Regions from separate parts of the Paenibacillus sp. NPDC058071 genome, predicted to be linked through region 2. Evidence: predicted binding sites of a transcription regulator. Region 2 holds the regulator's gene; the other holds the start of a gene.
The links. Region 2 encodes NrdR, which represses ribonucleotide reductase genes. Its sites were predicted from a motif close to AACACNATATATNGTGTT; they were not measured.
Positions count from the first base shown of each region.

Region 1: nrdI (class Ib ribonucleoside-diphosphate reductase assembly flavoprotein NrdI) is a predicted target of NrdR. The motif match lies at 2,213-2,230, and genes of this name have one in related genera.

Region 1 is NZ_JBHVSK010000010.1:85,641-89,055, reverse strand. Features, by position in the region: gene nrdE (class 1b ribonucleoside-diphosphate reductase subunit alpha) at 1-1,730, opposite strand, end outside; gene nrdI (class Ib ribonucleoside-diphosphate reductase assembly flavoprotein NrdI) at 1,663-2,076, opposite strand; gene ACFVTB_RS17425 (hypothetical protein) at 2,344-2,565, shown strand; gene ACFVTB_RS17420 (thymidine kinase) at 2,739-3,347, shown strand.
Region 2 is NZ_JBHVSK010000019.1:53,695-57,109, forward strand. Features, by position in the region: gene ACFVTB_RS23385 (glycoside hydrolase family 88 protein) at 1-548, opposite strand, end outside; gene ACFVTB_RS23390 (GntR family transcriptional regulator) at 627-1,379, opposite strand; gene nrdR (transcriptional regulator NrdR) at 1,660-2,142, opposite strand; gene ACFVTB_RS23400 (alpha/beta-type small acid-soluble spore protein) at 2,248-2,466, shown strand; gene ACFVTB_RS23405 (lytic transglycosylase domain-containing protein) at 2,579-3,145, opposite strand; gene coaE (dephospho-CoA kinase) at 3,142-3,415, opposite strand, start outside.

The sequences.
Region 1 (3,415 bases), on a different contig from region 2:
CTTTGCGTTGGCGCGATCGCCAAACGATAAGCATGGTACAGGCCATGCTGCTGCACTTGCTCCTTCAGTTTCGCCCAGTCTTGCGGCGACGGAATTTCCATGCCTTCGAACAATTCCTTCACGCGCTCCGATACCGGACGGAAATCCGTTTCGATGTAACGAGTGAAGTACGTGCCTTTCGCATACTCGGAACGATCGAAATCTTTGAACGTAGTGCCGCGCTCTTTCGCGATCAGCATGCTTTGTTCAATCGAGTAATAGTTCATCATCATAAAGAACGCGCTCGCGAATTGCTTCGCTTCTTCGCTCTCGTACGAAATTTTGTTTTTCGCCAGGTAGCCGTTCAGGTTCATCGCGCCGAGACCGACGGAATGAAGATCTTCGTTCGCCTTGCGGACGCCCGGAGCATTGTCGATGTTGGACAGGTCGCTGACCGTCGTCAACGCTTCGATGCCGACCTGCACGGACTCCTTAATTTTCTTGCGTTCCATGACGTTCACGATGTTCAAGGAAGCCAGGTTGCAGCTAATATCGCGGCGGATAACATCGTCGATGCCGTAGTCGTTAATTTCGGACGTTTCCTGCACTTGGAAAATTTCGGTGCAAAGGTTCGACATTTTGATCGAGCCGATATCTTTAAGCGCATGGACGCGGTTCGCATTCGATTTGTTCATAATGTAAGGGTAGCCGGATTCCAGCTGAATCGAAGCGATTTTCGTCATCATGTCGCGTGCGTTCATAACCACTTTTTTGACTACTTGATCATTTGCAAGCAATTCTTCGTACATTTCGTCCATGTCCATGTCGTCCAGGTGACGGCCGTACGCTTTATAAACGGAATAAGGACCAAATACGTTGAGCGGCTTGTTTTGTGCGGCCAGCTCGTAAAATTTATTAGGAATAATCAGGCCGATCGACAGCGTCTTGATACGGGACTTCTCGTCCGCGTTAATCTTTTTGCAATCGAGGAATTCGATAATGTCCCAGCCGAAAATGTTGTAGTAGCCCGCGCCGGAGCCTTTACGCTGACCCATCTGATCGGCGTAGGAGAATGCGTCCTCCATCAGCTTCAATACCGGCATAACGCCTTTCGCCGCGCCTTCAACCCCTTTGATCGACTCGCCGCGTCCGCGCAGCTTCGACAGGTTGACAGCTACGCCGCCGCCGATTTTGGACAGCTGCATACAAGTGCCGAGCACGTAGTTGATCGAGTTCAAGGAATCATCCATTTCAAGCAGGAAGCAGGATACCATTTCGCCGCGACGGCTTTTGCCCGCGTTCAGGAAGGTTGGGGTTGCCGGCTGCAGACGCTGCTCGATCATCGCGTCGGCGATGCGCAGCGCCCTCTCTCCGTCTCCTTCGCCAAGGTGAAGAGCAACGATCGCGACGCGATCCGGATATTGCTCGAGGTATTGCGATTTGTCATTCGATTTCATCGCGTAGTCTTTATAGAACTTCGAAACTGCCATATAAGATTCAAATTGGAAACCGCTTCCATGGGCTAGGTCGAAAACAGCCTCGATTTGCTCATATGTATATTTCTCGAACACATCATCGTAATAATCGTTCTTAATTAAGTAGTCCAGCTTGTCCTGCAAGGAGCCGAACTTCATGCTCTTCCGGTCCACTTCCTCCATAAAAGCGGCGACCGCTTCCTTGTCTTTATCCAATTGATAGAAGCCGTCCGCTCCGCGTTGCATCAATTCGTTGTTCAGTTCGATATGTTTCAATATTCCGCACCCTTTCGACAAAATATTCCAAATCTTGATTTGTTCCGGATAATTCAAACTTCAAAATAACAGGCACGCTAAATATTTCCGAGATCGTATCCGCGCTCTTCGCGAAGCCGTTCCCCCAGTTTCGGTTGCCGCTCGCTGACACCCCGCGAAGATTTTTCCCGTTCTGTTTCAGAAACGACATGACCCGCTCCGGAACCTGTCCGAAGCCGGTCGTATAGGTGACCATGACAAAGGGCTCATCTACTGTGCTGTTCTCCGTAATCGGCATCGCCCGCATGTTCAGCTTGTTAATAAAACGCTTGACATTGCCCGTCCTGGAATCATAAACAACCAGCATGCTTCTCTCTCTCCTTCACCATATTACTGCAATATAAAAGCGCTTCTGACTATCGGAATCCGTCAAATGCGCTAGTTGACAACATCTTGTTGGTTCATCGACCCAACCGCAAGATCTAGTCGATGAAATTGATTCTACCTCAATATATAGTTCTCGTCAATGCAATTTATGGAGAAATTTTTAACCGTTTTTTTGAGTCACTCGACTATTCTACCAGATACGGATATGATGGGATAGTGACAGTTTATAGATAAAATGGAGGCCCCCATGGAAGAAGAAAAAAAGATAAACGAGCTGCGGGAAGCGGTGGAAAAGCTATTCCGCGACGCCGGCTACGAGGTGCCCGAGCTGCTGCCCACCCTTCAATTTTTAACCCGCGAGAACGAACGGCTGAAACGTGAAAATCAAAAAATGAGACGCTTGTCCGCTCGCGTACCGGCATCTGCAGACAGCATGAACAGCCGGCTGAAGGATGCTCTTCGGGAATAGCACAAAACGAGTATTTCGTTCCAAACGAATAACTCCGATCGCAAAAAAAAGAGGCTCGAACGATGTCGCACGCCCCTGTTACAAGAATGACTGTTATTGCTAAAATAATACAATCGCACACATGAAGCGACATGTCTGCGGCGATACGACCGATAGAGGAGAACTGCCGTTTTATGGACAGAGGCACCATTACCGTCATTATCGGCCCGATGTTCTCGGAGAAATCGGGCGAGTTGATCCGGCGCTGTCAGAAGCTCATGCAATACGGCCGCAAAAAGGTGCGGGCCTACAAGCCGACCGAAGACAACCGGTTCGGAGAGGACGACATCGCAAGCCGAATCGGCTATCGCTTGCCCGCTGGCCATATACCAAAGGAAATGACGCCAACCGTCGTCAGCCAAGTGTTGACGGAGACGATTCATGCGGACGTAGTTGCCTTCGACGAAGCGCAATTTTTCTCGGAACCGATCGTTGAACTCACCGAAGAGCTTGCCCGCCGGGGAAAGCATGTCATCCTCGACGGCTTGAACATGGATTATCGAGGCAAGCCGTTCGGCTCAATCGGCGAGCTGCTCGCCATTGCCGACGAAATCGTTAAGCTAACCTCCTTCTGCGCCTGCTGCGGCAGTCCGGACGCAGCCTTCACGCAGCGAATCGTGAACGGCAAACCGGCGACGCTTGGTCCCCTCTTTCTCATCGGCGATACGGAGAGCTACGAGCCTCGCTGCCGCCGTTGCTTCGTTCCGCCGGACCTTGCGGAGGCCGAGCGGTCGAAGGGCTGAGAAGGCCGATTATGAAGTCTGGAGAACGACCCCAGAAGCGAGCGGCAAGACGATGAGAAGATCAGTCG
Region 2 (3,415 bases):
GCTGCCCAGCCGTTTCCGACGCCCCAGCAATCGGCGCGATGAAACTTTTTCTCTCCATCGTCCCAAATATGAGCGTGCATGCCCTTTTCTGTAATGAGCATCAGCTCGCGGAACCGCTCGACTTGTGCAACCGCTTCCTCGAAATGGCCGGCGGAAGCAAGGAATGGAGGCGCCATGTAGAAGGAATCAACCCACACCTGGCTTTGATGATTGACGTGCGAAAGTGCGCCATTCTCCGTACGCGGAGCAACGTTTAGCAAATAATTGGCCATTTGCTCGGCAGCCTCTTTATATTTCACATCGCCTGTTTGCTTGTAAGCGAACAATACCGGTTCGCCGTTAGCCGCCGCGTCTGTAACCGCTCTCTCATTGTTGATTACGCCGAGACGGCCGGTTTCGTCCTGACGGACAACCGAGTCATGAGCCAACAGAACCGCATCCTCCACGTAACCGCTTTCAATGAACGCCTGCGCTGCTACGCCTTGTTCCCATGATTGGCGCTGCATGCCGAGCATCGCGCGTTTTACTCTTTCGACTGTTGCATTCATTTTTCGACACCATCCTGTTTATTACGTTATTATGTCCTTACATATGTGAGCCAAAATGTCGGTAAGCGATACTCTCGCTTACCGAATGCCCAGCTCAAAAGTAAACTGGCTGCGATCGCCCCTATAGCGGGCGAGAGAATACTCGATTGGCGATTCGTCGGTCAAGTAGGTGACGCTCTTAATGAATTGAATCGGAGCGCCTTTCTCGATGCCGAGCAGCTTCGCCTCGTATTCACTAGCGAGAACCGCTTCTAGGTTGCGTACCGCTTTCATAAGCGAGAATCCGCATACTTCCCGTAAAATGCCGTAAAGTGATTCAAACTCCAAATCCTTATCCAAAATCGGCAAGCACCGATCGTAAGGCAAGTAAGTCACGACGTATACGACCGATTCACCATTCGCGGAGCGAAGGCGGCGCAGCTGAATCACTTTGCTTCCCGTAGGAATGTTCAGCGCTTCTCCGATCTTGTCGTCGCATTCGATCACGTCGAGCCCCAGCACCTTCGTCGAAGGAACAAGTCCCTTCTTCTCCATCTCGCTGTTAAAGCTGTCGAGCACTTGCAGGAACGACTGACTGATCTTCGGCTTTGTGATGAACGTGCCTTTTCCTTTTTGTCTAATCAGATACCCTTCGACGACAAGCTCGTTAATGGCTTGCCTGACAGTAGGACGGCTAATATTGAAGTGCGCGCTAATTTCGACCTCGGTCGGAATAGGGCGATCCCGGTCCTCATGATGGTTCGTAATATAATCCATCAAAATTTCTTTCAACTGGTAGTAATAAGGGATCGGCACCTCTTTATTTAAGGTTTTGCTAAAAAGGTCCCCCATATCCATACTCCTTTAACTTGCGTTGTCTATAGGAAGTCATTATGTCATTACATATTAACTTCTTTCTCTATAATATTCATTAGGCTCATTCCCGTCAAGCGCTTTCATAAAAATTAATTAAACTTTGATAAAAGAACGTCGGTCGCAACGCCTAGAAGACTGCGACTCACGATTCATTCCTTTTCAAGCTTTGCACTCTGCGAAAAGGAAAAAAGGCACAGCCCCTTCTAGGACTGCGCCCTTTCTTAAGTAAATACCGATGCACAACGCACACCATCTGCTACTGGGAGCCAGATCCTCCGCTTGCCCCATCCTTCGAAAGCAGGCTGTTCAGCTCTTTCATAAACATATCGATATCCTTGAATTGACGGTATACCGATGCAAAACGAACATAGGCCACCTCATCGACCGGATACAGCTGTCCCATTACGATCTCGCCTATGTCACGGCTCTCCACCTCGGCCAGCGCTGTCGTCCGCAGTTCCTTCTCCACTTCGGAGACGATGACCTCCAACCGCTCCACCGATACCGGCCGCTTCTCGCAAGCACGAATCAGCCCGCGCAATATTTTGTCGCGGCTGAATTCTTCGCGGCTGCCGTCCTTCTTGATGACAATGAGCGGCGTTTCCTCAATCATCTCGAACGTCGTAAATCTCCGGCTGCATTTCTCACATTCCCGTCTGCGTCGGATCGATTTGTTTTCGTTGGCCGGACGGGAATCAAGCACCTTTGTTCCGGCGTAATCGCAATAAGGGCATTTCATTTTCGTCACTTCCTCTCAAGCGGGATTAATTGCCATACCTTCCCTGTAATGAAGTTCAAAATTTCGCACATAATACTGTTACCAACCGCAAGGAGGTGAAAATCAATGGCTAACAACAATCAATTGGTAGTGCCACAAGCAAACGCAGCGCTTGACCAACTGAAATACGAAGTGGCTCAAGAACTCGGCATTGCTTTCCCGCAAGACGGTTACGGCGGTAACCTTCTGACGAAGGATGCTGGCTACATCGGCGGCAACATCACTCGCCGTCTAGTACAGATCGCCGAACAATCCCTTGCTGGTTCTGCCGGAACTAGCCGATAACGATTTTATCAGTCATGTATAACAAGAAGCTTTGGCTTGTCCGTCCCGAAGCGGCGGACAGCCGGAGCTTCTTTTATTTTCTCATTAACACTTCCGGTAACATCCATTTTTTCTAAAATTCTGGGTATAATTCTTTATACTTATTATAGTAATAAATAACGCGTTGTACATAGTGCCTCGTTTCACCGTACGGAATTTGGCTCGTTGTCTCGAGCTCTCCGTCCCATACGCCTGAATCGAGCCATTTGCGCACTTTGCCAGGCCCGGCGTTATAAGCGGCGATCACCGCGATTTGATTTTGATCAAATTGCTTATGCAGCGACTTCAAGTACCAAGAGCCGATCTCGATACTGACATCGGGACGATGCTGCAGCATATCGTCCGTGACTTGCTTGAAACCCGCCTGCTTAACGATCCAGTTGGCCGTATCGGGCATAATTTGCATAAGTCCCAGGGCGCCTTTCTTAGAAACGCGGCCCGTCGAATAATTGCTCTCCGTTCGAATAATCGCAGCCACTAAATGCGGTTCGATCTCATAGACGGCAGCGCTTGCCCGGATGTCTTCTTTAAACTTGACAGGATACATCCATCTGCCGACCACGTCTGATTTCAAAAACAAGAAGGCTATAAAACCAAGGAGCAGCAGCAGGAATACTCTCTTCTTCGCCAGCCGCTTCATGTCAGCCCCTGGCTTGTCCAGAACGCACCGATTTGTGCGCTCGTATTTTCTAATGTGCCGCTGTTGTCGATTACCCAATCCGCCAACCGCTTCTTCTGCTCAATATCCATCTGCAGTTCAATGCGGCGATTGGCTTCTTCCGCGTCAAGATCGTTGCGTGCCATTAGCCGCTGCTGTTGGACGCTTCTAGGGACATAACTGACCATAACGCCATCATACAACGATTGCTGCTCCGTTTCATAAAGCAGCGGAATATCGGCCACGATAAGT